4 regions of the Lysinibacillus sp. VIII_CA genome follow, and region 1 is predicted to be linked to each of the others. Evidence: riboswitches for the same ligand, from Rfam matches in the RefSeq annotation. Region 1 holds a riboswitch; each other region holds the start of a gene.
What was found. Region 1 has a riboswitch for thiamine pyrophosphate ahead of thiM (hydroxyethylthiazole kinase). Riboswitches for the same ligand answer to the same signal wherever they lie in the genome.
Positions count from the first base shown of each region.

Region 1 (8,165 bases):
AAACGTACTGATAAAACCTTCCCATTAGAATCACATGCGATTCAGCGGGAAATTGGTGGATATGTTTTACCTCAATTTAACAATTTATCGGTGAAAGTGAAGCAACCAGATATCGAGTTACGTGTAGAAGTCCGTCATGATGCAACCTATATGATGGCGCAAGTCATTCCAGGTGCAGGAGGAATGCCTGTAGGATCAAATGGGAAGTCATTGTTAATGCTTTCAGGTGGTATTGATAGTCCTGTTGCAGGTTATTTAATGATGAAACGCGGAGTCCGTTTAGAAGCTATTCACTTTTTTAGTCCACCCTATACAAGCCAAAATTCATTAGAAAAAGTAAAAGTGCTTGCAAATGAGTTAACGAAATTTGGTGCTAATATTCGTTTGCACGTTATTCCTTTTACTGAAATACAAGTATTGATTAAAGAGAAAGTACCATCTAATGTATCAATGACAACAACTCGTCGTATGATGTTAAAGGTTGCTGATCAAGTACGTGAGGAAATCGGAGCTCTTGCGATTGTCACGGGAGAAAGCCTTGGACAAGTAGCGAGTCAAACACTTGAAAGCTTAACGGCTATAAATGCAGTAACGAATACGCCTATTTTACGACCATTAATTTCATCAGATAAATTAGAAATCATTGAGTTAGCTGAACAAATTGGCACCTATGAAACATCTATTCAGCCTTTCGAGGACTGCTGTACAATCTTTACGCCTGCTAGTCCTAAAACAAAGCCTAAGCTCGAAAAGGTTGAGCATTACGAAAGCTTTTCTGATTTTGATGAACTTATAGCACGTGCTGTCAAAAATCGTGAGGTCTATATTTTCCCTAAGAAAGAAGAAGAGCAACAGCAAGATAAGTTTGCTGATCTTTTATAAATCAAAAGTTTAAAAACCGTCTCAAATAGCCTATTTGAGACGGTTTTTTTTGTATAGTTAGGCATATGCCAATAGAGGTACAATTTACCTTTATTTTTTTTGTATTAAAAATCTAATAACGCACATTCTATATTCACAAGGAGGTGAGAAACATGGCTTCAAACAACAACCGCAGTTCAAACCAGCTTGCAGTACCTGGTGTACAACAAGCACTTGATCAAATGAAATACGAAATTGCACAAGAATTTGGTGTTCAATTAGGGGCTGACGCTTCAGCTCGTGCTAACGGTTCCGTTGGTGGTGAAATCACTAAACGTCTTGTACAAATGGCAGAATCTCAATTAAAGGGTATGCCAAACAACAACCAATAAATGCTAAATAAGCATTTATAAACTTAAAACCAGTGACCGTAAAAGGCACTGGTTTTAGTTTGTTTAAAGATCATCTTTTTATGCGATTTAAAGACTTAAATATGGATACTGTTTGTTCAATATCCTCACTTTCACAGAGAGCAGAGATAACAGCAACTCCATCAGCACCAGCTTGAAAAACAATATCAGCATTTATCCCATTTATGCCACCTATAGCCACGATAGGTAAGTTAGGCTGTAATTTGGAAGCTTGCTGTAAAAAATTGGTGCCACATGGTGGCTGTGCATCACTTTTAGATGTTGTGGCAAAAATAGGGCCGATACCTACATAATCAGCATGATGATCAATAGCTATTTGTAGTTCCTCCTGCGAATGCACGGAAACGCCAAGAATCCGGTTCGCCATTTTTTTCCGTGCAATGGCAATCTGTTCATCATCTTGTCCAATATGGACACCATCAGCACCAAGTCGTACTGCTAGATCCACGTCATCGTTAACAATAAACGGCACATGGTAATGTTGACATAATTGTTGACACTGGCGGGCAAATTGCTCATAAGCTAGTCCTGTTAATGCGTAAGGACCTTTTTCACGTAATTGAAACATGGTTATGCCAGCCCTCAGCGCTTTTTCGAGAACAACTAACGGCTCTTGATGGGAAACATTGCTTGTACCCATAATAAAATAAAGCTGTAAATCCTCACGTTTCAACTAACTTCACCTCGCAGGCACCATTATGCAGCCGATAAGCAAAATGATTTGTAGGGCCATGACCATTACCAATGGCTAAATCATGCATAATAGCTAATTGTATAAATTTTTTAGCTTCAATAACAGCTTTTTCAATTGTCAAACCTTGAGCAATAAAAGCAGTGAGAGCTGCTGAAAATGTACAACCTGTACCATGTGTGTTTTTCGTTGGAATACGAGGAGACTGCATGGAAAAATATTTGTCATTTTTTATAAATACATAATCAATCGCATATAACGAATTGGGGAGATGCCCACCTTTAATGATGACACAGTGAACACCTAGTTGGAAAAAGCATTGAGCGACCTCCTCCATATCAGAGAATTGATTTATTTTTCTTCCAGTAAGTGCCTCTGCTTCTGGTATATTAGGTGTCACAATTGTAGCAAGTGGTAGTAAAGAAATGCGCATGGCTTCAATAGCCTCTTGCTGCAATAAGTTTTCTCCACCTTTTGCAATCATAACTGGATCAACAATTAGTGGGATTTTTAAATCCTGTAAAATGTGTGCGATTGTCTGAATAATATCCGAGGAATAAAGCATCCCCGTTTTAATCGCAGCAATCGAAAAATCTTCTAGTAATGCATGAAATTGTTTTTCAACAAAATTAACTTCAATTGGGAAAACCCCTGTTACACCTCGTGTGTTTTGAGCAGTTAAAGCTGTAATAACTGAGGTACCGAAAACCCCTAATTCCTGGAATGTTTTTAAATCAGCCTGAATACCAGCGCCACCACCACTATCTGAGCCTGCAATTGTCGTTACAATATGCATGAAGCCTCACCCTCCTTTGAAAGACGATGAAGGGCATTTAGCAAAGCAATTTGAATATCCCCGATATCCTCTGTAAAGGCTGATGCTAGCTCAGCTGCTTTTTTGTAGTAAGTGAGGGTTTCCACTAATTGACTGTATGGATCTTCTCCTGAACAGTAGGCGGCTCCACATATAGCACTAAGTAAACAGCCTGTACCAGTGACTTCTGTCATTTGTGAATTTCCACCAGTTATCCATTGGCTCTGCACACCGTCTGTCATAAAATCATGTTCGCCTGTAACAATGACTATACAGTTGTAGCGTTGAGCCAATAATGTTGCTTCTGTTTCTATGTCAATAAATCCATCACCACTATCAACACCTTTTTGTTGCCATTCCACATTCACTAATGCCGCAAGTTCTCCCTTGTTACAGCGTATGACCGCAAATTGTATGTCTGTAAGTAATAGGTGTACGGTTTCCTTGCGATAAACTGTGGCACCTGCGCCAACTGGATCTAATATAACAGGAATACTAAGGGTATTTGCCTTTTTTCCTGCTAACAGCATCGCTTCCTTTGTTCGATCATTCAGTGTACCAATATTGATTAAAAGAGCTTCTGCAATGGCGACCATTTCTTCTACCTCATGGCTGTCATCAGCCATGACAGGAGAGGCACCTAATGCCAATAAGCCATTTGCTTGGAAATTAGCCACAACATAATTAGTTATACAGTGTATAAGCGGTTGTTGTTGACGAATCGTTTGAAAAATCATTTTAGTCCTCCTTCATGGGTGGACGTAAGCACGCAAAAAAGGCTCTTTTGTGTAAAAATGCACGAAAAAGAGCCTTTCATCTGAAAAAAAGATGTTCATTGCTCCCTACGTCAGTATTAACTAACAGGTTCAAAGGGTCAGGTTTTACCTTCTCAACTCTTTATGAGTCCCCCTGCAATCTTGCTTTTAGTTGACCAAAATGTACCATACTTTTCATATGTATTCAATAGCAAGTTTTCCTATCAACAAAACGTGACTGATGCCATATAGGTAAGTATGATAGTTGTCATGACTTTACTCAAATCAAGTGTAAACCATTGAAAATTCTAAGAAAGGAGTATAATGTGTCTTATCAAAAGGGGGCATTTGCCATGAAAAGACAAGAATTAGTAGCACCAGAATGGTATAACATAACTGATGAATTTGAAAAATATGCTAAGGATTCAACTAAAAATGCATTGATAATTTATGAAGAGCATTCTGATGTACAATTTATCACCTACGCACATTTACTTGAAAGAGCGAATCAGGCGGCACATGTCTTTACAAAAAATGGATTAACTAAAGGTGATGTCATTTTAGTGATGGTACCACGCTCAGTAGAAGCATACATTGTCTATATTGCTGCATTAAAAGCGGGTTTAACAATCATTCCAAGCTCTGAAATGCTAAGAACAAAAGATATTGAGTATCGTATTCATCATGCCGATGCTAAAGCAATTGTGGCCTTTGAGCCTTACATTCAGCAATTTGATCAAGTAGAAAATTTACAAGAGGTGCAGCTATTTGTTATTGGAAATGCTCATGAGCCATGGCAGCCATTGTTAGACATAATGCGAAAGCAACCAACAACTTACATAAGTTCTACACCAACAAAAAGTACAGACCATGCATTTTTAGCTTATACAAGTGGCACAACAGGAAATCCGAAAGCTGCAGTGCATACGCATAGCTGGGGCTATGCACATTTACGGACAACAGCTCCTCGTTGGCTAGGAGTACAAGAAAATGATATTGTATGGGCAACCGCAGCACCAGGATGGCAAAAATGGATTTGGAGCCCGTTTCTCGCCATTTTAGGCAGTGGTGCCACTGCTTTTGTCTATAAAGGAAAGTTTGATGCGGCAACCTATTTAACATTGCTTGAAAAATTTAAAATGAATATCTTATGTTGTACACCGACTGAATATCGTTTTATGGCAGCACTTGACAATTTACAGGAGTATGATATCAGTTCAATTCGACAAGCTGTTTCAGCAGGTGAGCCCTTGAACAGTGAAGTTATAAAAAAATTCGCGGATACTTTTCATCTACAGGTGCGAGATGGTTATGGTCAAACAGAAAATACCTTACTGGTAGGGACTATGGTAGGTATGGAGGCAAGAGTTGGTTCGATGGGGAAGCCTACCCCTGGCAACACCGTTGAAATTATAGACGATTTTGGTGAGCCAGTAGCTATAGGAGAAGTAGGTGATATTGCCGTTCATCGAGAAACACCTGCACTCTTTAAAAGATATTTAAATGATCCAGAACGTACAAATTTACAATTTCGTGGTGATTGGTATATAACAGGGGATCGAGCTTATAAAGATGCGGACGGCTACTTTTGGTTTGAAGGACGCGGGGATGATGTCATTATTTCCTCAGGTTACACAATTGGACCCTTTGAAGTGGAGGATGCGTTGATGAAGCATCCGACTGTGAAAGAGGTTGCTGTCATTGCAAGCCCTGATAGAGTTCGCGGGAACATCGTTAAAGCATTTATTATCCTACAGTATGGTGTTAATGGTGATCAAGGGCTTATTCAAACCCTTCAAAATCATGTGAAATCATTAACAGCACCTTATAAATATCCACGTGCTATTGAATTTGTTACAGAGTTACCCAAAACTGCATCTGGTAAAATTAGACGTGTCGAATTAAGGCAACAAGAAATAAAAAAATGTATACAATAATCATTTCCTAGGAAATAATGTCGAAAATCAGAGTTCATTAAAGAAATGAACTTTGATTTTTTTTGTAATTTTAGGTAAGGTATTATGAGGAAATAAATAGAATAAAACTAATTGCATATTATTGCAAAAAAATGAAACTAATGAGCAAGTCATACGTATTACGTCATAAGGAGGCGGAAAGAGATGAATGTTAAAAGGTGGGTTGCATTAATAGTAGCAGGTGTTCTTTTACTGTTTTCATTGGGTATTAATACCATTTTTGCGCTATTTAAAGCAGATTTCCTAGGTAATTTTGATAGTTTAATGGCAGGAAATAACTTAGATGTATATGAAAATGTAATTGAAGGGGATAATTTTGATAAAAGGATTGCCTATTTAAAGGTGGATGGCACGATCCAAGATATTGGCTCAAGTTCACTATGGCAGCCTGTTGCATATGATCATCAATTTTTCCTAGAACAATTGGATAGTATTTTGTACGATGATACGATTGAAGGAATTGTTTTAAGTGTTAACTCTCCTGGTGGAGGGGTAAAAGAATCTGCTGAAATTTATAAAAAGCTGTTAAAAATTAAAGAAGAAAGACAAATTCCAATTTATGTATCAATGGATTCAATGGCAGCATCTGGTGGTTATTATATTTCAGCTCCAGCAGACAAAATATTTGCACATCGTGATACAATAACAGGCTCAATTGGTGTTATCATGCAATCTATTAATTATCAAGCATTGGCTGAAAAAGTCGGTGTCAAATTCGAAACGTTTAAATCTGGTGAGCATAAGGATATGCTAAGTCCAATGCGTGATGTGACACCAGAGGAACGTGCAATGATGCAGGATATGATCAATGAAACATATGAAGAATTTGTGGATATCGTTGAACAAGGACGTAATATGTCAGAAGCCGATGTGAAGAAAGTGGCGGATGGCCGTATTCTTGGTGGTACAAAAGCACTTGAAGCTGGTTTAGTCGATGAAATTGGCGACGAAGAAGCTGCCATTGCAGCCTTACGCGCCGATTTTGGACTAGAAGATGCTGTATTATTTGAATATGCTTATGATATGGGCGGATGGCAATCATATGTTGGGATGAAAATTGGCTCCATGTTCGGTCCTTCAGCAGAGGAAAAAATGCTAATGAAAATTATGACAGATTACAATGCACCTAAAATGATGTATTTATACGGGGAATACTAAGGAGGGAGTTCAATGACAAACAATGAAGTTGTTATGCAAGGTTCACCCTCAATGGAAAATAACTTTTTTAACAATGGCACGGAAGATTTAGCAAGGCAAAAAAACTACACATTAAAAACAGCAGGCTTTTGGATTCGATTGTGGGCATTTTTATTGGATGGGTTTATTGTGTCTGCTGTAGTTGGAATACTCTTTAATCCTATCTTTTATTTAATGGATTGGTCCTTATCAGAATCAGTTTGGTATGCTCCAATCTCCATTATTTCAGCGGTTCTTTATTATAGTTATTTTGTCCTTATGACAAAATTTTTTGGTCAAACGCTAGGGAAGATGGTATTTGGATTACGTGTCATTTCATTAAAGCATGGTAACCTTACTTGGTCAGATGTATTATTCCGTGAATGGATTGGGCGTATTATTAATAATATTGTGATGCCTCTTTATATTTTGGTAGTTATTTTACCAGACAATCAAGGGCTGCATGACTATTTCGCCGATACAACAGTGGTGCATGAGAAAGTCTATATTGAAAAGAATTTAGTGCCACTTTCTATAGAGAAAAAAGATGAAAAGATAGCTTCTATTGAACAAGAGGGAAAACCTGAGCTAGAAAAACTAGAAGAAAAAAATGAACAATAAACAAGAGACTGTCTCAAACGATGAGACAGTCTTTTCTATTGCTAGCTAACACTTTGAATAAAGTAAGCTATCTTAGTTGCAATTAATTCCCTTCATTTAGTAATATTATGTACATATGATGATTAGGAGGCGTTTATATGGCACAAGTAACATTTAAAAATGGTCCAGTGACACTAGTAGGTAATGAAGTAAAGGTGGGCGATTTAGCACCAGCTTTTACAGTATTAGCGAATGACCTTTCACCTGTAACATTAAAAGATTCAGAGGGGAAAATTCGTTTATTTAGTGTTGTACCATCATTAGATACTGGTGTATGTGATGCTCAAACACGTCGTTTCAATGAAGAAGCAGCTAACTTAGGTGATAATGTAGTGATTTACACAGTATCTGTAGATCTTCCATTCGCTCAAAAACGTTGGTGTGGGGCAGCAGGTATTGATGCGGTTCAAACGGTTTCTGATCACCGCGACCTTTCATTTGGTGAGGCTTATGGCGTGTATATTCAAGAATTACGTCTTCTGACACGTGCTGTGTTTGTTGTGGATGAAAACAATAAAGTAACATATGTTGAGTATGTACCTGAGGCAACAGATCATCCAAACTATGAAGCGGCTATTGCAGCTGTCAAAGCACTAGCATAATGGCCTGCTTTTAGGCTAAGATAATACTAGACAAAGGGGCTGTGACGAGTGTTTGTCACGGCTCTTTTCTGCTTGAAAGGAAGTTATCTATGGAAAATATCGAGAAATTATTTGGTATGTTAAATGAGCATGCTGAAAAAATCGAAAAAGAGCACAATACAATTTTGTTAGAGGGGTTGCTAGATGGGCTAGAGGCATG
Region 1 is NZ_JBNFXM010000002.1:134,181-142,345, forward strand. It holds gene thiI (tRNA uracil 4-sulfurtransferase ThiI) at 1-882, shown strand, start outside; gene ACP3VS_RS03915 (alpha/beta-type small acid-soluble spore protein) at 1,035-1,253, shown strand; gene thiE (thiamine phosphate synthase) at 1,324-1,965, opposite strand; gene thiD (bifunctional hydroxymethylpyrimidine kinase/phosphomethylpyrimidine kinase) at 1,955-2,779, opposite strand; gene thiM (hydroxyethylthiazole kinase) at 2,767-3,534, opposite strand; TPP riboswitch at 3,620-3,718, opposite strand; gene mbcS (acyl-CoA synthetase MbcS) at 3,906-5,489, shown strand; gene sppA (signal peptide peptidase SppA) at 5,673-6,686, shown strand; gene ACP3VS_RS03945 (RDD family protein) at 6,699-7,325, shown strand; gene tpx (thiol peroxidase) at 7,463-7,966, shown strand; gene ACP3VS_RS03955 (class I SAM-dependent methyltransferase) at 8,056-8,165, shown strand, end outside.

Region 2 (8,165 bases), on a different contig from region 1:
TATATGTTGTAGGCTATTATTTTGCCTATCCAGCTGTTCATCTAACTCAAAAAGAAGGCACAAATGCACAGCTTGTGAAATTAAATAAAATTTTACAGCAACAGGCGGAGCTAGCTGGAGCGGGTTACGTAAATGTGTATGACAGCTTCGGGTTAAATGCCACAAACTACTTACCAAACTATACAGATGTCCATCCGAATATGGAAGGCTATCGCCAAATGGCCAATGCATTTTTAAAGGCTTATAGTGGTAGTGATGCCCTATCTATAGCTCCATCACAATTACCGAAACCGAATCCTGTATCATTTGAGGAAATTTTACAAGAACGAGCTTCTGCACAGCCTAAACAACAAAAGGTAACATCCTCCCAGTCTGTACGAAGTGTACGTTCCATTCAGGGATTTCACGGCTATACCGCTTTTATGGAAAAATTAGAAAAGAGATAAGTGAAGGCATCTGATAGGATGCTTTTTTTTCGTTCTTAATTCCCCAAACAAAGGAAAAACAATCCTTTACTAGCCATGATAAAATAGTAAGAGGACAGGAGGTACAGGAATGAAAATATTTCATACAGCAGATTGGCATTTAGGGAAGCTCGTTCAGGGTGTCTATATGACAGAAGATCAACAATATATCCTACAACAATTTATACAAGCTATCGATGAAGAAAAGCCAGATGTAATTATTATAGCAGGTGATCTATACGATCGTTCCATGCCCCCTATTGAGGCAGTGAATTTACTAAATGACACTTTAGCAAAAATAGTTTTAGAAAAGAAGATTCCTATTTTAGCCGTTGCAGGAAATCACGATAGTGCAGGCAGATTAAACTTTGGTAGTCGATTAATGCGTGATAGTGGTTTATATATTAAGGGCCAATTTACGAAAGATCATGCCCCTATTATTATAAATGATCAATATGGAGAGGTGCATTTTCATCTTGTACCATTTGCAGACCCTGCCTCTATTCGCAGTATCTTTGAAGAGGAAGCCATTCGCTCTCACCAAGATGCTATGCAGAAAATAATTGAACATATAACAGCAGGTATGGATACAAGTAAACGTAATATATTTGTTGGACATGCCTTTGTGACCAAATACGGTGAGGAGGAAGCCAACACTAGTGATTCAGAGCGTCCGCTTTCTATAGGAGGCTCAGACTGTGTGAATGCTGCTTTATTTAAACCATTTCATTATACAGCACTTGGACATTTACATAAGGCACATTTTGTCTTAAATGAAACGATTCGCTATGCCGGTTCACCATTAAAATATTCATTATCTGAGCATCTACATGAAAAGGGCTTTTTAATTATCGATCTAGATGAGCACGGAAATAGTACTGTAACGAAAAGAAAGTTGATGCCGAGAAGAGATTTGCGTGTAGTAGAAGGTCAGTTGGAGGAGTTATTAATGCTTCCACCAAGTGATGATTATGTATTTGTTAGATTGACAGATGCTACGTCCGTATCTTCGCCAATGGAACGTATTCGTACTGTTTTTCCTCATGCCCTGCATGTTGAACGTAAGATTTTACGACAAGAGAAACCAAGTGAGCTTCAAGTAGTAGAGGCAGAAAAGCTAGAAGATATAGATCTATTCCGCTCTTTCTTTACAGATATAATTGGGATTCAACCAGATGAAGATACCGAGCGCCTGTTTACAGAGATGTTACAGGAATTATTAGATAAGGAGCGAGAAACAGTAAAATGAAGCCATTAAAGTTAACGATTACGGCATTCGGTCCTTATAAAAATACGGAAATAATTGATTTTCAACAGTTAGGGGAACATCGATTGTTCGCCATCTCTGGCAAAACTGGAGCAGGGAAGACGACGATTTTTGATGCGATTTGTTATGCACTTTATGGGGCAGGTAGTGGTGAAGATCGCCAGGATACAGCTTTACTACGAAGTGGCTTTGCTGACGATGATGTGTATACAGCAGTAGAACTTATTTTTGAAATGCATGGAAGGGTCTATCAGATTTTACGTCAGCCCGGACATATAAAGGGAAAAAATAAAACAGCTACTGGTAAAAAAGTGGAGCTAGCGGAAGTTAGGGAGGGAATGCTCGATTATAACATTGTGGAAAAGCAGCAAACACTTGAGGTCGATAAAAAGATTCAGGAAATTATAGGTCTGACAAAGGATCAATTTAGCCAAATTGTGATGCTACCTCAAGGTGAATTTCGCAAATTATTAACGTCTGATTCAACAAACAAAGAGGTAATCTTACGAAAAATTTTCAAAACAGATCGCTTTGGTGCTATGACAAAGCTGCTTGATGCTAAACGAAAAGAAGCAGAGAGTGATCTTGAACGTGCCAAACAATTAAAAGAACATCTACTTGGTCAAATTGTTGGTGCACTTCCACAACGTTCATCTCCTCTGTTCAAACAAATTGCGGATAATACGGAAAATATGTTTCAGCTCAAGCAAGCACTTGAAGAGGAGCTGACCTATTATAAAAAATGTTTTGAAGATATACAGCGACAATATGAGGAAGCTTATAATCATCATCAAAAAGAACAGGAATTTTACCGTTTAGCTAAAACGCTTAATGAACAATTTGAGGAGCAGTCCAAACGACAAGAACGACTACAAATGCTGTTAGATGAGCAAGATAAATACCATGCGAAGGAACGGGAAATAGCTTTAGCAGAACAAGCGGAGCGTTTACTATTACTCGAACAACAATGTATGGATTTACGAGCTGAACAAAATTTAAAAGAACAAGCCTATCAACAAGCCCAAAGTAGTCAGCTACAAACCAAGGAACTCTTACAACGAGCACAAGAAAAATATGAAGCGGAAGAGGCAAAAGAGTCTGAGTGGCAACTGCTTTTACAGCAAGAAATGCAACTCCAAGCATTGCTTCCTAAGTTTGAAGCGTATGACAGCCATGTACAGCAGCTGCAAATTGCTGAGCAATATGTGAAAACCGCCAAACAAGGTGCAGCGGATAATATAGTACTAATCGAAAAAGAAAGCGCACAATTAGAGCAGCTTTCACAATCAATTGAGCACTATGAAAAACAAATGGAACCATATGAAGGTTACTTAGAAAAACTTCCAAAGTTGCAGGAGCAAGTAACTTTGCTCATGCAGATGGAGAACTATACAAAAACGGTAGAGATAGCGAAACAGGATGTTATCGCAACTAAAGCTCGCTATCAGGACAGTAGACTGGAGCTTCAACAATTAGAGCAACGCTGGCTGACAAGTCAAGCAAGTGTTTTAGCTCAGCAGCTTAAAGAAGGGCAGCCTTGTCCTGTATGCGGGAGTACGGCTCATCAGCAAACTCATAATGAGAAATTGGAAATTGTTGAACTTGCTCAGGTGGAAACATTAAGGGTAAAAGTTTCTTCCGATGAACGTTTGTATTTGGAAAAAGAGGCAATGTTAAGATCCGCACAACAGCTTCAGCAAGAGACACTGAAACAATTAGATGCACACTCTATCAAGCAACAGGATCAAGCACAGATAATAGCTTCCTTAGAAAAAATGGAGAAAGAGATTACTAGCTTAAGGGTTATCAATCAACAGTTAGCTCAAACAAGAAAAAACCAGAAGGAACAGCGTTTAACAATAGAGCAATTGCAAAACAAACAATTAAAACTTGAGGAATATTTAAGCGAGCAGATGAAGAGCTGGACAAGACTTCAGGCAATTGTAGAGGAACAGCATAAGCAAATGCCAACAAATATTCCAACTTTACCGCAATTAAAACAAACGCTTACTGATGTTAGCCAACAGAAAATGGATTTTCAAAAATTATGGCAGGAAAGCCAACATCATTTACATGCCATGAAGGAAGCTGACAGTAATGCAAAACTAGCTGTGGAGATCGCCAAACAGAATTTTGAAGAATTAAAGCTCAAAATGAATGACAAGCGTGAACAGTTTTCAACAAGCATGCAGGAAGCGGGCTTTGTAAGCTATGAAGACTACGCAGCTGCGAAAAGAAGTGCCACTCAATTAGAGGAACTCCGGAGAGCATGCAGTGACTACACCCTTCAGGTTCATACGTTAAAAATTCAAATTTCAGAAGGAGAAAAACATCTTCAAGGAAAAGAGGAGCAAGATTTAGCCTTGATGGAGGCGACTGTGAAAAGCCTCCGAATCGCCTATGAGGATGCCTTTAAACAACTTCAGCAAATAGATGGATTTGTGAAATCATGTCAAAGCTTTATGAACAAAGTCGAGGAAACAGAAAGAGAGCTACGTTTACTTGAGAGTGAGGCTGGACGTGTAAAGGAGCTATATGGCTTATTAAATGGGCAAAATTCGAAAAAGCTGTCCTTTGAACGATATATTCAAATAAATTATTTAGATCAAATTACAGAGGCAGCCAATATTCGCCTTAATCATTTATCGAATGGTCAATTTGAGCTTAGACGCTCAGACAGACTTGAAAAGCATGCAAAGCAAAGTGGACTTGGGCTTGATGTATATGATGCTTACACAGATCAATTACGAGATGTCAAAACTTTATCTGGTGGTGAAAAGTTCAATGCGTCATTAAGTCTTGCTCTGGGAATGGCGGATGTTATTCAAAGCTTCCAAGGCAATATTCATATTGAAACTATGTTTATTGATGAGGGCTTTGGCTCGCTCGATGAGGAATCATTAAATAAAGCAATAGACACCTTAATCGATTTACAAGATTCTGGCCGAATGATTGGCGTCATCTCCCATGTGCCTGAATTAAAATCCGCGATGCCAGCCGTTTTACATGTCGAAAAAACATTAAACGGACATAGTCAAACACACTTTGAAATAAAATAAAGGAAGGTGTATTTCCGGCTTAAGGAAATACACCTTCCTTTCATTTTTTCCGAGGACTGACTGTAGAAGTTGTCCCTTTTTTTGCTGCCATCACTTTTTTTACAATCGGTATAACAATCGGCGCTAATTTAACAGCGGTTTTTACTACCTTTGATACTTTCATTAAAAACACAGCTCCTTTTTTAATTACTTCTACCTGTTTATTCTAAAAGTAAAACATTAGCGGATAACTCGAACGGCTTGAATAATATTCCATATTACGATTCCGAGCGAGACAATTCCGTAAATGGCGAACGAAATGAACCAAACGATCATTACTGTACTATTACTTGAAGTGGGATCTAAACTAAAGGTAGAAAACACAAAGACAATGAAAAATAATATACCAAATACAAAAGGAATTAAATGAGACACTAGTGCGCGAATGGAATGTCTTTTGATATCAGCATCTTTCGAAACGAAATAAACAATCAATGGTACGATGAAAGGAGCAAAGAAAATACTGAGATAGCTGAAGGCAGATAAAATTTTTTGGTTCTCCATAGTTGTACCTCCTTTTTTAATATTTACGCATGGAAATCAGCAAAGTTTCAAAAATTAAGTATGGAAGAGGTTGTAATCATTCCATGCTTTGCGTACAATGTAATTATTCAAAGTAAATTCAGATGTAACGACCACAAGGGGAGCTGATGATGTCAGCTGAGACTGGGCACGTAATGCCTTTACTCTTTGAACCTGTAAGCTAGCACTTACGTAGGGATGTGGATAGAAACCGACACTTGTACGATGTGAGGCTCTGTCCTGGCATCGTTTTTTCATTCTTGAAAATAATAAGATGTCAGAGAGAATCAAATCAGCGCTTTTCTATTCCTGCTCTTGTATCCTACATCGGAACAAAGGAGAGAATATGTATGGACAAAAAAAGACTATTAATGTTAGTGGAGATTGCAATATTTGCAGCAATTGGCCTTGTGCTGGATCAGGTCTCGTTTAAAGTATGGGCACAAGGTGGCTCTGTTAGTCTTGTCATGGTACCAATTATGTTAATTGCTATTCGCTGGGGCTTAGTAGCTGGCCTAACAACAGGCTTACTTGTAGGTGTTATGCAAACCATGTTTGGCGCTTATATTGTACACTGGCTTCAAGGGTTACTAGATTATGGCGTCGCTTTCACTGTTGTAGGATTAGCAGCCATTGTGCGCAGACCTTTACTAGAGGCAGCAAGTCAACTAAACAAAACAAAAATGGCACTTTATATTATTTTAGGTACTGTGTTTGCAGGCTTCTTGCGTTATGTAGCACATACTACTGCTGGGGCTGTATTTTTTGCGGAGTATGCCGGCGATCAAAATGCATGGATTTATTCGATTATTTATAATGGTACATATATGCTTCCTGCTACAGTATTAACAGCCATTGTGGGAGTGTTATTATTCACAGCGGCTCCACAACTTATGCAACGTAAAGCATAATGCCATCCCCCTTCATGTTGGTGAAGGGGTTTTTTATATAGTTATAAGAGAATAGCGCTTTTTGCACTTTGCCAAGGAGGCACGCATACAATATTTAAAGCGTTTAGCGTTATACGTATAAAAAGTTATGTTATATTAAAGAGTAGATATTAGATGAAAGGGACGTTATACATGATTGTAAAAACGCAAGAAGAGATTGAAGCTTTTAAAAAAATTGGACGCATTTGTGCGGAGATCCGTGAAACAATGAAGGCTGCTACAAAACCAGGTGTCACAACACTTGAACTAGATGAAATTGCCGGTCGAATGTTTGCTGAGGCAGGTGCGATTTCTGGACCAAAAGGAGAATATGACTTCCCAGGATATACTTGTATTAGTGTCAACGAGGAAGTAGCGCACGGTATCCCAGGTAAACGTGTTATTCAGGAGGGAGATATCGTTAATATCGATGTTTCAGGCTCTTTAGATGGCTACTTTGCCGACACGGGTATTTCTTTTGTAGTCGGTGATGGCTATGAAGATAAAGAAAAACTATGTCGTGTTGCCAAAGATGCTTTTGATCGTGCAATGACAAAGGTAAAGGCTGGCTCTAAATTAAATCAAATTGGCAAGGCGGTAGAGCGCGAGGCGAATGCTAATGGCTTAACAGTTATCATGAATTTAACAGGCCATGGTTTAGGTCGTTCTTTACATGATGAGCCAAATCACATTTTAAATTATTATGATGCATGGGACTCTACGATTATGAAAGAAGGTATGGTTCTTGCAGTTGAGCCATTTATCTCTGCAAAAGCAGAGCATATAGTAGAAGCTGGTGATGGTTGGACATTCATAACACCCGATAAGTCTCTTGTTGCTCAAATTGAGCATTCAGTGATTGTTACAAAAGATAAACCAATTATCCTCACTTCATTAGACGAAGACTAGGATGACACAAAAAATCCTGCTCACCAAATTACTTTTGGTAGGCAGGATTTTTTTTAATGAATAAAATGCCAACAAAGAGTACACCACATAAAAATAACGCAGCGGTTGTTACGAGTAGCTCATCAAAACCATTATGTAAAGCGATTCCTATATAAGCCCATATAAAAACACTTGGATACATGATATCAAAGTGATGAAAGCGGATATGTAGCGCAATGACTCCACCTAATGTCAGTAAAATAACTGCCCAAAGAGGAGTACTTAGACCAAAACCGTTCCAACCATAAGCTGTTAACGTAAAGCTAATATTTGTGATGAAAATAAATGTCATCCATGCTAAATAAATGGCGAAAGGAATACGACCCGACAGTGATTTGTCATGAAGTGGATACGTATTGTACAACATAAATAGATACAAGACTAAGAGTAGGGTAATGCCGAGAGAAACAATAAATAATTCATGATGCCATACGTATATCATTAATGCTTGTAAAATATTTATGCAACTAAAGAGCGCAGACTGTTTCATAGATGTCTTTTTGATGTTCATCACTAACCAATAACCGATGAATAAATAAATGACAATCCAAATTAAATGACTTCCATCAACAGGTGCAAATACCACCGAAAAACGATTAGAAATTTCTAAAGAAGACTGACCGTTAAGTTTCATGAAAAAGGATGAAAAGGTTAGGATGAGTGAGACAATATACGAAATTGTCATCAATAAAAACCGAGGCATGCTTTCCTCTCCCTTCGTGTTAAATTGTATAGGGAAAAGACAAATAAGTATAGTACTGTCACTCATTTTATTATAACGGAAACTTCCATCAATGTATCGTGTTGTTTGCTAACACTATCTACAATTTACCATCTCAATAGGCATCCATTTATTTCTTTAGTACAATAAGAATATATACAAAATAAAGGAGTGAAGCTTTATGACACAAAACTTAAAAAATCTAGACCTATCTAT
Region 2 is NZ_JBNFXM010000019.1:31,286-39,450, forward strand. It holds gene ACP3VS_RS19335 (SGNH/GDSL hydrolase family protein) at 1-446, shown strand, start outside; gene ACP3VS_RS19340 (exonuclease SbcCD subunit D) at 556-1,713, shown strand; gene ACP3VS_RS19345 (SbcC/MukB-like Walker B domain-containing protein) at 1,710-4,790, shown strand; gene ACP3VS_RS19350 (hypothetical protein) at 4,831-4,953, opposite strand; gene ACP3VS_RS19355 (DUF4870 domain-containing protein) at 5,010-5,333, opposite strand; TPP riboswitch at 5,460-5,567, shown strand; gene thiT (energy-coupled thiamine transporter ThiT) at 5,702-6,262, shown strand; gene map (type I methionyl aminopeptidase) at 6,434-7,189, shown strand; gene ACP3VS_RS19370 (hypothetical protein) at 7,218-7,931, opposite strand; gene ACP3VS_RS19375 (polyphosphate kinase 2 family protein) at 8,131-8,165, shown strand, end outside.
Region 2: linked by a shared signal. The riboswitch ahead of thiT (energy-coupled thiamine transporter ThiT) and the one ahead of thiM (hydroxyethylthiazole kinase) in region 1 are both predicted to bind thiamine pyrophosphate.

Region 3 (8,165 bases), on a different contig from region 1:
AGTCGATAAAAGTTTTTTGTATTCTGAGTGATAATTTTAGCCACTTGCTGAATAGACAATCCCTTGATGGCTGCAATCACCTCAATCGTCGAATGCATCATCCACGGAGACGTTGGTTTATTTGTAAAAGGTCCCTCAAACGACCATGGGCCATCTGTTTCTACCATCATTAAGTCAATCGGGTAGATTTGAATTAGCTGTTGAATTTCCTCTTCATACAAGGCATCAGGCGTAATAGAGATAAAATAACCTCGCCGAATCATGCGTTTCATGACTGCCTCGTCCCCTTTAAACCAATGGAAATGAGCCTGACAAAGCTGATGCTTTTCTAGCAAATCGCACACGATGCTAGCATCCTCATATACAGCATGCAACACAATTGGTTTGCCCAATTCCTTAGCCAATACGATAAATCGTTCCAATAAAGCCTCATATGGACGAACATCCAAGGCTTGTTCTTGCCTTAAATAATAGGGTAAACCGACCTCACCAACCGCTACCATGTTATCACGATGCGCGCGAATCCAATCAAATAAAGCCTTCTCTTCTATTTCATCCAGTAAAGGCTGTTCAGGATGAAACCCAAAAGCCGCCTTCACCTTGGGATAGACCTTCGCTAAATGCAACGTCTTTTGACAGGAGGACAACTGCATGCTTACCGCAATTAATGCCTCTACTTCTGCCAATAATGAAGGTATTTCCACGTCCTTATATTGATCTAAATGAATATGGGCATCAATCAACATTCAAATCCCCCTTTTCTTCCTGTAAATACGTGAATAACTGTTGCTTCAAGGCTGTGAATGTGGCAGAATGACGAATTTCTTCTTTGCGGGGGCGCTCAAATGGCACAATTATTTCTTTTTTCACTGTTGCAGGCCGTTTCGATAAAACAATTATACGATCGGCTAAAAAGAGGGCCTCTTCAATACTATGTGTGACGAATAAGATAGATTTTTTATGCTCTTCCCAAATGGACAGGAGCCATGCCTGCATTTCCAGTCTTGTAAATTCATCAAGCGCAGAAAATGGTTCATCTAGACATAAAATAGGTTTATCACTGACAATGGCACGGATAAAAGACACACGTTGTTGCATCCCTCCCGAGAGCTCGTATGGGTAAGCTTGACTAAAGGAAGCAAGCCCCACCTTTTCAAGCCAACCTTTTGCACGTTCAACATTTGGATTTTGCTGTAATTCCTCGACAATTGTTACATTCTCTAAAATAGTACGCCAAGGAAGTAAACAAGGCTGCTGTGGCATATAGCCAATTGCGCCTCTTTTTTGCTGAATCTCCTCTCCATTTAATAAAATCGTCCCTTGATCAACCAAAGAGACCCCACCAATTAATTGAAAAAGGGTACTCTTACCACTGCCAGATGGTCCTACTATGGCCACAAACTCACCATCCTTGACATCAAAGGAAACATGGTCAAGTACATGTAGACTGTCAAACGATTTAGCGATGTTTTGAATGCTGAGCATGATAACCTCTCCCCTTTACCATTAATTTTTCAAGCAAGCGGATACTACTAAACAACAATAAGCTTAGCAAGACAATCGCAAAAATGGCGACAAACACTCGATCTGTACGGAAGGAAGATTGTGCTAAGGTCATGTATACGCCTATTCCCTTTTTTGCACCAAGCCATTCCGCAATAACTGCTCCCATTACACTATAGGTAGCAGCAATTTTTACGCCCGAGAAAATTGCCGGATAGGCATGTGGCCATTCTAATTTCCAAAACGTTTGGGCCTTCGTTGCTCCAATCATTTCGAAGTAATGCTTTAACTCGGGTGCTGTTTGACGAAAACCGTCCATTGCCGCAATGACAATAGGGAAAAAGCATACTAGACAAATAATGATGAGCTTTGGTAATAAGCCAAAGCCAAACCAAATAATAAGTAACGGCGCCAATACAAGAATGGGTATATTTTGCGACATAATGAGAATCGGATAAAATAACGACCGAATGAAAGTAAAACGATGCAAAACAATCGCCACGGTTAGACCACAGCCAACCCCAATAGCAAGTCCAAGTAAAGCTAATTCCACAGTAGCCAGAGCATGTGGCAGAAACGTTTGATATGATTGAAAGCCTTCCTTTAAGATTATGCTTGGTGCTGGGAGGAGCCAGGGAGGAACATCAGCGATATGCACAACAAGCTCCCATATGAATAAGAGGAAGGCGATAAACATTATCGTCCTTCCCTTTTGTAATGCCCGTTTCATGAATGATATTTCTCCGTTAATGTAGCCATGGTAATCCCATTTGGTTGATATAAAATTTTTACTTGTGTAATGACATTAATGGCTCCTAGCTCGACCATCTTAACATTCATTTTTTCAATGATTTGAAGAAGCGTTGTAAGCTCACCTTCCATTGTTGTTTCAAGGGGATGAACCTCATAGTTCACACCAGATGCATCAATAACCGCAATGGCCGCATCCACATAAGGAATGACATCCTCGTATTTCTCTGTCTTCGGAATGATTTGGACACTGATTAATGAATTTGCCATGTTAATTGGCCTCCTTTTTCGGTAGGAACTCATTCGTAAACGCCTGTTTAGCATCAAATTCGCCCTCTAACACTTTGTTACTCGACATCCATTTAGCATAGTTTTCCCACACAGAAAGCTTTTGCTCCCCCCATTGATTAGCGTCATCCTGATACTTATCAGCCAACCACTCTTGACTTTTATGCACTAACTCCTTATCTAAGTCTGGTGCCGCTTCTAGTAAAATATCAGCCGCTTCATTCGGATGCTCGATGGCATATTCATAGCCCTTCGATGCAGCCGCAACAAAAGCTTTGACGCTGTCTGGATTGTTTTGAATCATTTTTTCATTGGTTGCTAAAACAGGTGTATAGTAATCTAACTGATCACTATAGTCCGTTAAATACAGCATATTAATTTTTTCCCCACGAAGCTCTACCTCAATACCTGTCCATGCATAATAAATCCAAGCAAAGTCGATGTCCTTTTTCATCATCGTAAAGAAATCTAAATCTCCCGCATTGACAATGTCTAATTTATTAATATCAGCGTTTTCTTTTTGCATTAATGATTGTAATACCGCTTGTTCGAGAGGTGCTCCCCAGCCCCCATATGTTTTTCCTTCAAAGTCCTTTGGAGAGGTAATACCCTTTGACGCTACAGAAGCAAATCCAGATGTATTATGCTGGATGATGGCCGCTATCGAAACAAGTGGCACATCCTGAACACGAGCCTGTGTAATGCCCTCCTGATAACTCACGCCAAATTCTGCCTTACCAGAAGCTACGAGCTGATCGGCTCCTGCCTCTCCTGGCATTATAATATCAACATCTAAGCCTACTTCTTCAAAATAACCGAGCTTTTTCGCAACATACAATCCTGTATGATTCGTATTCGGTGTCCAATCGAGTACCACTGATACCTTTTTCTTTGTATCAGCAGACTGCTTGTCCTCCTTGTCGCTACAGCCTACTAACGTCAATAGAGTAGCTAATAGGATAAATAACCATTTTTTCATGCTAGGTCCTCCCAGTTTGTAATATGAAAGTGTTCATGAATGAATGTTGTCACCAGAAGAAAGCGTATTATACGGTTGGTAAGATATTGCTTAGAAAACAAAAAAACGCCTAGGATTCCTCCCAGACGTATTGCAATCAATCTCCAAAACATTTGCTTTTTTGAATAGATGTTCCCTACGCTGGTACGAGCCAAATCAGGTTCAAAGGGTCAGTGTCTATCGGACACAATCTCAGCTAGCCATAACTAGCCCCCCTACATTCTTTCGCTATGAACTTTTCGATGTTTATTATACCCATAGTTGATCTTAAATGACAAGATGCTAATTTTGGATAGTTGTGCCACTATAAACAAATAGCCCAGCTCTACTTATAGATACTGGGCATGATGTTAGCTTGGTTTTTGTTCTTTTTTGGCCGTTAAAACATGTGAGATGGCTCCATCTGTTGCAATGTCCACTTTAAATGAACCATTAGAATGGCGATCAGCGCGCGTCAATGCTTGGACATCGATAACCTCTTGTATGCCTTTTTCAGTTTCAATCACAACCTGCTCATCGTCTGTTGCTTGAATAACAGCGACAATTCGATGAGGATTTGCTTTTAATTCTGTAAGGACTTTAAGTCCACGCTTGGCACGACTTGCTATTTCTACCTCTGCAACATTCATTTTCTTTACAGCCCCTCGTTGTGTCACAATAACGACATATTGTGTTTCGTCTGGCTGTAGGACATTGACCCCGACTAAAGCTTCTCCATCTTTTAGCGTAATACCTTTAACACCGCCCGTTTTCACTCCAGTAACTGGTAGTTCTTCAATAGGGAAACGAATGGCATAGGCCGTATCAGTTGTTAAGAGCAGTTCCGCATCATCAGTTATAAACGATGCATAAATCATTGCATCGCCCGCTTTAACATTCATTGTTTTAATTGGCTTCGAATAACGCGTCACAGCATAATCTGCTAATGGCGAACGTTTAATTTGGCCATCTTTCGTAGCAGTTAAAATATACATATTTGGCTGTTCAAATGTTTCAAAGCCATAGACTGCAATAATCGACTCATCTTCACTTGTTGGCACAATACTTGAAATATGCTGTCCAAGGTCCTTCCAGCGAATATCAGGTAATTCATGAACAGGCTGATAAATATAATTCCCTCTATTTGTAAATAACAATAGATGATGTTGTGTATTTAAGTTTGCTTCATACAATAAGTAATCGGAATCTTTCATCGCAAAATCTTGACCGTTGGAGGCGGCATGGGATCGTGTAGATGTACGTTTAATATAGCCATCTTTCGTGACAGTCACTACAACCTCTTCACTTGGAACAAGGACATCTAATGTAATTTTAATTTCTTCTATTTCTTGTTCAATTTTCGAGCGACGTGGCTCTGTGAAACGTTTTTTAATATCTAGCAATTCTTGTTTAATGACGCGTACAAGCTTGGCCTCGCTTTGTAAAATTCCTTCTAGCTTGGCAATCAATTTGTTTAAGTCATCCTGTTCTTGACGGAGTTCTGTAATATCGGTATTCGTTAAACGATATAATTGCAGGCTCACAATCGCCTCTGCCTGTACCTCAGTAAAATCGAACTTCGCCTGTAAATTGAGCTTGGCGTCCTTCTTATCGTTAGAAGAACGAATCGTAGCAATAACCTCATCTAGAATAGATAGGGCTTTAATTAAGCCATCCACGATATGGGAGCGATCCTTTGCCTTTTGTAAATCATATATAGAACGATTTGTGACCACTTCTTTTTGGTGAGTAATATAGGAATCCAGCAATAATGGTAATGTCATCATCGTTGGACGACGATTATGAATGGCAATCATATTAAAATTGTAAGCTACTTGTAAATCTGTTGTTTTAAATAGGTACTGTAGAATCCCCTGTCCAGGAACATCCTTTTTCAGCTCGATAACGACACGTAACCCTGTACGATCTGATTCATCACGAATTTCAGCAATCCCTTCAAGGCGTTTATCTACACGTTGCTCATCAATTTTTTTCACAAGATTCGCTTTATTCACATCGTATGGTAATTCGGTAACGACAATTTGCTCTTTTCCGCCCTTGATAGGTTCGACCACAGCTTGTGCACGGACAATAATTTTACCGCGCCCTGTTTCATATGCCTTTTTAATGCCGTCTACACCTTGAATAATTCCGCCTGTAGGGAAATCAGGACCCTTGATAACTGTCATCAATTCATCCACTGTCGCAGTAGGCTTGTCTAAGCGCATCAAAACAGCATCCAGCACTTCATCTAATGCATGCGGTGGAATATCTGTTGCATAACCCGCAGATATCCCTGTAGAGCCGTTTACTAATAAATTAGGGAAACGAGCTGGTAAAACAGTTGGTTCCATATCCTGGTCATCGAAGTTTGGTACGAATTCAACCGTTTTCTTCCCAATATCTCGTAACATTTCACCAGCAATTGCAGAAAGTCTTGCCTCCGTATAACGCATGGCTGCTGGTGGATCTCCATCAACCGAACCGTTATTCCCATGCATTTCTATAAGCATATGGCGAGCTTTCCAATCCTGACTCATACGAACCATCGCCTCATAGACTGAGCTATCTCCGTGCGGATGGTAATTACCGATTACATTTCCGACTGTCTTAGCCGATTTACGAAACGGTTTCTCATGTGTATTACCTTCCGTAAACATTGCATATAAAATACGACGCTGTACTGGTTTAAGACCGTCACGTGCATCTGGCAACGCGCGGTCTTGAATAATATATTTGCTATAGCGACCAAAACGGTCACCCATTACTTCTTCTAAAGGTAAATCTTGAAACTTTTCTGTACTACTCATGCTTGGCCCTCCTCTTGTTGGATGAATTCATTTTCTAAAATGTTAGCATCATCCTCCATACCGAAGTCTACATTGGCTTCGATCCATTTACGACGTGGCTCTACTTTATCGCCCATTAACGTCGTGACACGTCTCTCTGCACGTGCACCATCCTCGATAGTGACACGAATTAATGTCCGTGTGTCAGGGTTCATTGTTGTATCCCATAGCTGGTCAGCATTCATCTCTCCAAGACCTTTATAGCGCTGTAATATGTAACCCTTTCCAACTTGTTTGATGGCCTTTTGTAAATCGTTTTCTGTCCAAGCATATTCAATCACTTCTTTTTTGCCAGTTCCTTTCGAAACCTTATAAAGTGGTGGTAACGCAATAAAGACTTTTCCAGCCTCGATGAGCGGACGCATATAACGATAGAAAAACGTTAGTAGCAATACTTGAATATGCGCACCATCCGTATCAGCATCGGTCATAATGACTACCTTATTGTAGGCTGAATCCTCCACAGCAAAATCTGTACCTACACCTGCACCGATCGCATGAATAATCGTTGAAATTTCTTCGTTTTTCATAATATCTTGTAGCTTGGCTTTTTCTGTGTTAATAACTTTCCCACGCAGTGGTAATATCGCCTGGAATGTTCGATCACGACCTTGTTTTGCAGAACCACCCGCTGAATCACCCTCGACTAAATATAATTCATTTTTCGCCGCATTACGTGACTGTGCAGGCGTTAATTTCCCAGACAGAATCGTACTACCCTTTTTGTTTTTCTTACCATTTCGTGCATCCTCACGGGCTTTACGAGCCGCCTCACGCACTTGCTGCGCACGAATCGCTTTACGCACAAGAGACGCTGACAATTCAGCATTTTCCTCTAGCACATATAAAATTTGCTCAGACACCACACTATCTACCGCTGAACGAGCCTCACTCGTACCAAGCTTGCCCTTTGTTTGTCCTTCAAATTGTAATAAGTGCTCTGGAATACGAACAGATACGATAGCCGCTAAGCCCTCTCGAATATCCGTTCCTTCTAAGTTTTTGTCCTTGTCCTTTAATAAGCCAATTTTTCTTGCGTATTCATTAAAGACACGCGTCAAGGCTGCTTTTGCACCTGTTTCATGTGTACCGCCATCTCGTGTACGTACATTATTGACAAACGATAAAATCGTTTCAGAATAACCATCATTATATTGGAAGGCAAACTCTACTTCAATATCATCTTGAATACCCTCAACATATTTCACAGGATGAAGAACATCCTTCTCTTCATTCAAATACGCAACGAAAGCTTCAATGCCGTTCTCATAAAAGAACACATCATTTTTGCCTTCCTCGCGCTCATCGATTAATTCAATTTTTAAGCCCTTTAATAAAAAAGCCGACTCACGTAAACGTTCTGCTAATGTATCATAATTAAATTTTGTGACAGAGAAGATTGTTTCATCAGGTAGGAAATGAACAAGCGTTCCTGTTTGTTTTGTTTGACCAATTTCTTCAAGTGTTGTCACTGGATGTCCACCATGCTCGAAGCGCTGGCGATATTTTTTCCCATCACGATGGATGGTTACTTCTAAAAAAGTTGATAGCGCATTCACAACAGAAGAACCTACGCCGTGTAAACCGCCACTTGTTTTATAACCACCTTGTCCAAACTTACCACCTGCGTGTAGGACGGTAAAAATAATTTCAGGAGTAGGTTTACCCATCTTATGCATACCAGTTGGCATTCCACGGCCGAAATCACGTACGCTAATACTCTGGTCTTTGTGAATCTTGACAATAATATGAGATCCAAAGCCAGCCAATGCTTCATC
Region 3 is NZ_JBNFXM010000006.1:72,875-81,039, reverse strand. It holds gene ACP3VS_RS10620 (TatD family hydrolase) at 1-746, opposite strand, end outside; gene ACP3VS_RS10615 (ABC transporter ATP-binding protein) at 736-1,485, opposite strand; gene ACP3VS_RS10610 (ABC transporter permease) at 1,460-2,233, opposite strand; gene ACP3VS_RS10605 (thiamine-binding protein) at 2,230-2,523, opposite strand; gene ACP3VS_RS10600 (ABC transporter substrate-binding protein) at 2,525-3,520, opposite strand; TPP riboswitch at 3,676-3,786, opposite strand; gene parC (DNA topoisomerase IV subunit A) at 3,910-6,348, opposite strand; gene parE (DNA topoisomerase IV subunit B) at 6,345-8,165, opposite strand, start outside.
Region 3: linked by a shared signal. The riboswitch ahead of ACP3VS_RS10600 (ABC transporter substrate-binding protein) and the one ahead of thiM (hydroxyethylthiazole kinase) in region 1 are both predicted to bind thiamine pyrophosphate.

Region 4 (8,165 bases), on a different contig from region 1:
CATGATTGAAGATTTTAAGGTTGAATTTGCTGGTAAGATTTTCGAATGTGTTGACCAAGGTATGAAACCAAATGAGAAAATTGATATTGTTATACGCCCAGAGGATTTAGAAATGACAACTATAGATAAAGGGAAGCTTGTAGTAAAAGTAGATACACAATTATTCCGTGGCGTCCATTATGAGCTATCTACGTATGATAAAGATGGCAATGAATGGCTAGTCCATTCGTTGAAAAAAGCTGAAGTAGGGACAGAAATCGGCTTAGACTTTGATCCAGAGTCCATTCATGTAATGCGTTTAAATGAAACAGAGGAAGAGTTCGATAAACGATTAGAATCCTACGGAGACGACGAAGATGCAAACTAAGCCATCAAAATCAGCGTTATTTCCATATGTTTTATGGATCGCCTTTTTTGTTATCGCGCCGATTGCACTCGTTGTTTATTATTCCCTACTCGATTTACATGGCAATTTCACGCTCGATAATTATAAAGCGTTCTTCACTTCTGTTTACTTAAAAATGACATTAAGCTCGTTTTGGTATGCATTTTTAATTACATTATTTACATTATTAATTTCATATCCAACTGCTTACTTTTTAACAAAAACGAAACATAAGCAGCTTTGGTTACTGCTCATTATTATTCCTTCATGGATTAATTTATTGTTAAAAACATATGCCTTTATCGGCATCTTTGGTTTATACGGGCCAATTAATGCATTTATCGAAGTGTTTGGCTTTGATCCAAAGCAAATGCTTTTTACGGATATTAGCTTTGTTTTTGTATCCGTGTACATTTTTATTCCGTTTATGATTTTACCGATATTTAATTCTTTAGATCGTTTAAATCCGACACTTATTTATGCATCTCGTGATTTAGGCGCATCTGCCTTTACAACGTTCCGTCGCGTTGTTTTACCATTGACAATGGATGGTGTTAAATCAGGTATTCAGGTTGTTTTCATCCCTGCTCTATCACTTTTCATGATTACTCGCTTAATTGCAGGAAATCGTGTTATCACGCTTGGTACAGCGATTGAGCAGCAATTCCTTGTGACACAAAATTGGGGGATGGGTTCAACTATTGCCGTCTTCTTAATTTTATTTATGGTCATCATTATGCTTGTTACGGGACAAAAAGATAAAGGAGGTCGCGTACGATGAACAAACTCTCTGCATCAGCCAAAGTCTATTTAACGATTGTTTTTGTCGTTCTGTATGCACCCATTTTCTATTTAATCTTTTATTCGTTCAATAGTGGTGGCTCCATGAATAACTTTGAGTCCTTTACTTTAGAGCATTATCAGGCTGTTTTTGAAGATTCAAGGCTACTTGTTATTTTAATCAATACTGTTATCGTAGCATTACTATCTGCTTTAATTTCTACTATTATTGGAACATTAGGAGCCATTGGTATTGTCACTGTCAAAGATTCAAAAATGCGTAATACATTATTGTCCCTAAACAATGTTTTAATTGTCAGTCCAGATGTCATCATTGGGGCAAGCTTTTTAATTCTATTTACAATGGTTGGCATTAAATTAGGCTTTGCTTCAGTATTATTAGCACACGTAGCGTTTAGTGTACCGATTGTAGTGTTAATGGTTTTACCTAAATTGTTAGAAATGAATAAATCACTAATTGATGCAGCGTTAGATTTAGGAGCAACCAAAAAGGATGTTATGATGCGTGTCATTTTACCGTATATTCAGCCAGGTATTTTTGCAGGCTTCTTCCTAGCTCTTACGTATTCATTAGATGATTTTGCTGTGACATTTTTCGTAACCGGCAATGGCTTCAGTACATTATCGGTAGAAATCTACTCGATGGCTCGAGCAGGAATATCTCTCACAGTTAACGCTATTTCTGGATTAGTATTCTTTGTAACCGTTATCGTTGTGGTTGGTTATTACTTCATTACAAGTCGTACAAGCAAAAGAACGGAGGGACAACAATGAAGTCATTAATTCAAGCGACCATCGCTATCCTTGTTGTTTCTGCCCTTTTATTCTATGCTGCTGACGCCTTAAGTGCAGGTGGCGGTAAAAGTGGAAAAGACACTTTAACCATTTTTAACTGGGGAGAGTATATTGACCCTGATCTATTGAAGGAATTTGAAAAAGAAACAGGTATTCATGTCATCTATGAAACATTTGACTCTAATGAAGCTATGATGACAAAAATACAGCAAGGTGGTACAGCTTACGATATTGCTGTTCCTTCTGAGTATATGATTGAAAAAATGAAGGAAGATAATTTATTGATTCCTTTAGACAAAGCAAAAATACCGAATTTAAAAAATATCGACCCTTACTTTTTAGACTTACCATTCGATGATAACAATCAATATTCAGTTCCTTACTTTTGGGGAACAGTAGGGATTGTCTATAATCCAAAACTAGTTGGAAATTTAGATTTCTCTTCTTGGGACGATTTATGGGATTCTTCATTAAAAAGAAAAGTATTTTTAGTAGACGGTGCCCGTGAAGTGATTGGGATGGGGTTAAATAGTCTTGGACACTCCTTGAATTCATTGGATAACAATGAACTACGGGAAGCAACTGACAAATTGATTACACTTGCGCCCAACGTAAAAGCGATCATTGGGGATGAAATTACACCATTAATGATTAATAATGAAGCAACAGTAGCCCTCACTTGGTCTGGTCAGGCAGCAGACATGATGTTTGAAAATGAAGAGTTGGACTTTGCTGTTCCTGAAGAGGGCTCCAATCTATGGTTCGATAATATGGTTATTCCCAAAACATCGAAAAATATTGATGGTGCACATGCCTTCATCAATTTTATGCTAAGTGCAGAATCCGGTGCTCAAAATGCCGATTATGTTGGCTATTCAACGCCAAATATTGCTGCGATGGACTTAATGGACCCAGAAGTAGTTTCAGATGAACGCTACTACCCATCTGAGGACCAACGTGATACCTTAGAGGTATACAAAAACTTAGGTCCAGATTACTTAGGAAAATATAATGAACTGTTTTTAGAATTTAAAATGAGTATTCGATAATTTATAAGAGCGAATTGGTCTACAAACCAATTCGCCTTTTTTATTTAAGCATTCATTTGTATCGCTATATTTAGAAAGAAATTCTACTAGTAACCAGTTGTCGATCATACAATCCCACTTCGTCTAGGTATCATCAATTTTTTCAAGATGCCAGCAATCTTTAGTTTTTCTTTATCCATAAAAAGACCTTGAATCTACGTCGTACGACACCTGCGCATTATAACTTCATCTTTAACTTTCATCTACACGGTTATAGGTAAGCTTTCTCATAGCAAACGCAATTATTTATTTTCACTAGTTTTTTACTCTCCCTACTTCAAGTCTCTAGAAAAAGCAATTCTCTCTCCTCACTCCACACCCCGAATTTTTATGAGATAAAAGCTTTTCTGGAAAATCATTCTACATATCGAACCAGTTACAGCAATCTCAACTATTAGCCAGCCATAATTCTTTATGATAGACTGTACTATATTTGATTACAAAAAGGGGGGCTTGTCGATGACCCAGCAGAAGTCCAATAAGGCGGCTTTGTATATTTTAATGTTTAACATGTTTATCGCAATGGGGAGTATTGGAATTATTATTCCTGTAATGCCTGAATATTTAAGAATATTTGGAGCAGCAGGACAAGTTCTAGGCATGCTTATTGCAACGTTCGCCTTAGCACAATTCGTATTTTCTCCAATTGCTGGGAATCTTTCGGACCAGTATGGGCGGAAAAATTTAATTATTTTCGGTCTTATACTAACAGGACTTGCACAAATCGGTTTTGGCCTTTCTACAGATGTATGGATGCTCTTTTTAGCACGTTTTTTAGGTGGCCTTGGCTCTGCATTTGTAGCACCTCCTATTATGGCTTTTGTAGCAGACGTGACAACTTATGAAGAACGCGGAAAAGGAATGAGTTTGTTAGGAGCTGCTATGTCTTTCGGCTTTATGATTGGCCCTGGAATTGGTGGTTTCCTTGCAAAGGTTAGCTTACATTTTCCATTTTTCATGGCGGGAGCTGCCGCCATTTTAGCGGCTATTTTATCTTACTTTTTATTACCATCTACAAAGCCAAATACTGCGCAAAATAGACAAAAGCAAGATAATCTGGTAAAACAGATGGCTCGCTCTGTACATATGCCTTATTTTGTTATGTTAATTATTATGATGGTATTCTCATTTGGGATTGCTAACTTCCAAACGACCTTATCACTATTTGTGACAGAGAAATTTAATTACTCACCTGGCGATATTGCCATCATTTTAGTTGTTGGTGGTGCGTTTGGGGTAATTGTACAAATGTTTATTATTACGCCACTCTTTAAACGGTTTGGTGAAATGAAAGTAGTTTTGGTCAATTTATTTATTGCGGCCGTTGCTATTTTCTTAATATTATTTGTTTCTGGTTTTGCACTAATATTAGTTGTTGCAACCATCTTCTCTACGGCGACAACGTTGATTCGTCCAGCTGTTAATACTCTCATATCAAAACTTGCAGAAAAAGAGCAAGGATTCGCAGCCGGCTTGAATAATGCCTATATGAGTCTAGGAAATATGATTGGACCCGCTTTGGCTGGTTTTTTATTTGACTGGAATATGAACAGTCCTTATATTTTTGGTGCCATTATCTTATTAGCTTGCTTCTTCCTTGCCCTGATTTGGACATTGAAAAAGGCGCCTCAGCTTATGCATCCAGATTCACATTAATAGGTAACTCTTATTGACTATTTATTGAAGTATGTTACACTTCTAAAAAATAGAAAAATACTTACCACTAGGGGAGTCTTCTAAAGGCTGAGACGTATATGGTTATATACGGACCCTTCGAACCTGATCTAGTTCATACTAGCGGAGGGAAGTGGCGCTTCTTGCTATTTTCAGTGTATAAGCAAGGCCGCTTCCTGTCGTTTGAAGGAAGCGGCTTTTTTCATTTTCCTAGTGGCTAAAATGAAAAGGAGTACACCTAACATGTCTATTAGAAAATTAACAATTATGGCTTTATTAGTAGCGATTGCTATTGCAGGTTCTACTTTTATCTCCATTCCAACTGGGATTGCTCGTGCTTATCCGGTACAGCACGCTATTAACGTAATAGGAGCCATTATACTTGGACCCGTATCTACAGTTGTAGTTGCCTTTGTTACGGCCATTATTCGAATCCTTACAGGGACAGGCTCTCTTTTAGCCATTCCTGGTAGTATTATTGGTGCATTATGCGCAGGGCTTGCCTATAAATATAGCGGTAAAATTTGGTTTGCTGGTTTGGGTGAAGTGATTGGCACTGGTCTTCTAGCATCACTTGTAGCAGTGCCCTATGCAAATGTACTAATGGGAACTTCCGTAGCAGCCTTGTTTTTTATGCCTGCCTTTTTAATATCAAGTACAATTGGAGCAATTTTAGGCATTTTAGTAGCTAGCAGTTTGCAAAAAACGGTGCTAGTAAGATATTTTAATCCTACTCTCTTTATTAAATAGTGTCGTAGGAGGATTTCTTTTTCCATGAATGTACAAAAAGCAGTGCGAAATTCGCACTGCTTTCATCTAAACTAAATTATTGGCGTTTTTTCATACCCTTTAATAGTTGTGCTACATTCGTGTCTTCTGCTTGTACAGGGAGATCCTCTACCAGTTGCTCCTTTTTCTTCGACTTCGTTAGGAAATTCCAGCCAAAGCGCCTTATTGTTATATCAATAAAGAATAAGAGCATACCTGCAAGGAGAAGCCATGTGGCAATGTTTTGACGATCCGCCCCTTGCTTTGTAAAGTCACGGAACACTTCTTGTGGTTCTTTTAAAACAGCACCACCTGTTTGTTCGGTTATTTCTTCTATTAATTTATCATTAACAGGAAGAAGTTCATATTCAGCGCTGTAAGGAACACTTAATCCCGCCTGATAAATCGTTTCCTTTTCATCAGCGATACGGAAGAAGATTAACCCCGGCTCAGCTTGTACCACAGCTCGCACCTGAGAGGCTGATATAGTTTCAAGCTGTGTGTCTAGCTCTTCACCCGCTTCATTAACAGCCACAATATCTAAAAATGCTGCTTCATTTGTAGGGTCTGTAATCATAAAGGATCCATCTGATTCTACTCTTACATCGTAGGCAACGTCATTATAACTTGGGAGCATTTGCGAAATAAGCGTTTGCCAAAATGTGCCCCAGTCCTGCCATCTTGCCCAGTCTCCTGACCACTTTCCTGTTGAATCAGAAGTAAATGCGAATGTTTTGCCAAGACCGTATTGCCATTGTGCTAATACTGGATCTTCCTTTTCGCTTTCAGCCACGACGGTAGCACCCTGCTTTGCGGTTGTTCCAATATAAGCATTCATTTGTGGAACGCCATTGGCAAATAGCGTATTCCATCCCCCTGCATTATACAGTACAGGATAGAATGGATTATCTTCAATGTACGTACGGGAAATCATGGCCGTTTCACGAGATAAAATGGACGGAATAGTTTGCTCATCGATAACATTGTAGAAACGTCCACTCCCCATCTCACTCAGAGCTTCCAATAAGTTTGCATCCGCGTCTTGACCAATAGCTACTGTCGATAAGGTTATTCCGTTATCTTTTCCTTGTTCAATTAAATCGTCATAATTTCCTGGCTGCGATTGTCCATCCGTTAAAAGAATAATATGCTTACGTTGCAGTTTCATATCTGCTAGGTTTTCATATGCTTTTGCCAGTGAACCATAGATTTCTGTTCCGCCTCCTGGTGTAACGGATAAAATGGTATCCACTGCCTCTTCTTTATTATTCAAAGGTCCAGTCTCTATAATTTCCCAAGGACGATCATCAAATGCTATAAATCCTAATGTATCTTCATCACGTAGCATTTCAACTGATCGTGCAGCCGCTTCCTTTGCAAGCTCTAGCTTGGATCCTGACATACTGCCAGAACGGTCTAACACAATGACAAGTCCTAGCGAAGGTAATTGTTCTTTCCCCTTTATCTCCATTTCAACAGGTAATAAAGTTTCAATTGGTGTTTTAAAATAACCACCTAAACCAAAGCTATTTTCTCCACCCACCATTGCAAAACCAACACCAAAGTTTTTGACTGCTTGCTCTATCACACTCATTTTTGCCTCACCGACTAAATGTCCCGGTACATTATCAAAAATAATGGCATTATATTGCAAATAACTGGAGAGTTCATTTGGCAAGCTTTCAGGTGATTTTACATCATAGCCTATTGATTGCTGACCAAGTGCCGCCGCTAGTGGTGAAGCTGTTTCATAGCCATTCACAATGAGTAAATGTGGTTCGCTTTGTACCATTGTGACACTTGTTAATTTATTGTTTTCAAATATTGCGTCCTGTCCTACTTGAACAACGGCTTCATATTTCACCAGCCCTTCACCAGTCGCTGCATGTTTATAGGTAAACATATTCGTTCCTTCGGCTAGCTCGACTCCCTCACGATGAATCAGTTCATCATTTTCATATAATAATAGCTCGCCTTGTCCAGCTGTTGTTGCATGCACTTCTGTTACCAGTTGTTGTTGCTCACCTACATAGGCAACTTGTGGGGACACAAAGCTTTTTAATGAAACATCATTCACAACAGGCTGACTGAAGGGCACAACATCCACACTAATATTGGAGCCTTTAAACTTCGTGGCGAAATCTAAAGCACTTCCCTTTGTCTCATTGCCATCTGTTAATAGCACAAGGCGTGTTGCTTTTTTCGGATCTATAATACCTGTGGCAAGTTGCAGGCTTTGTTCTATATTCGTTTGATCAGTAGCCTTTATTTCCGTAAACTTTGGTACTTCCTTTAATGTTTTAGTCATAATGGCTTCTGTTTGTAATGTTGATGAGAATGAATACAGCCCTGCAAGCTGTTCATCTTTTTTCGATTGTAAACTATCCTGTATAAACTGTACCATCTCATCTTCAGTCCCATTCATGGAAGCTGAGCGGTCAACTAGATACACGATTTGTTCTTCTTTTATAGGTAATAAAAGATACGGCCCTGCCAATGCGAAAACTAAACAGCCTACCGCTAGCATGCGAATCATAAGTACGAAAGCATGACTCTTTTTTAGTCGCTGTCGTTCTCGCCAATAGGTCCAACCAAAATAGATGAGTAATGGAAGTAATAGCAACAATATGAATGGCATATCAATTCGTAAATCC
Region 4 is NZ_JBNFXM010000001.1:483,792-491,956, forward strand. It holds gene ACP3VS_RS02390 (ABC transporter ATP-binding protein) at 1-367, shown strand, start outside; gene ACP3VS_RS02395 (ABC transporter permease) at 357-1,166, shown strand; gene ACP3VS_RS02400 (ABC transporter permease) at 1,163-1,960, shown strand; gene ACP3VS_RS02405 (ABC transporter substrate-binding protein) at 1,957-3,030, shown strand; gene ACP3VS_RS02410 (MFS transporter) at 3,529-4,725, shown strand; TPP riboswitch at 4,785-4,892, shown strand; gene thiW (energy coupling factor transporter S component ThiW) at 4,987-5,493, shown strand; gene ACP3VS_RS02420 (VWA domain-containing protein) at 5,570-8,165, opposite strand, start outside; gene ACP3VS_RS02425 (vWA domain-containing protein) at 8,151-8,165, opposite strand, start outside.
Region 4: linked by a shared signal. The riboswitch ahead of thiW (energy coupling factor transporter S component ThiW) and the one ahead of thiM (hydroxyethylthiazole kinase) in region 1 are both predicted to bind thiamine pyrophosphate.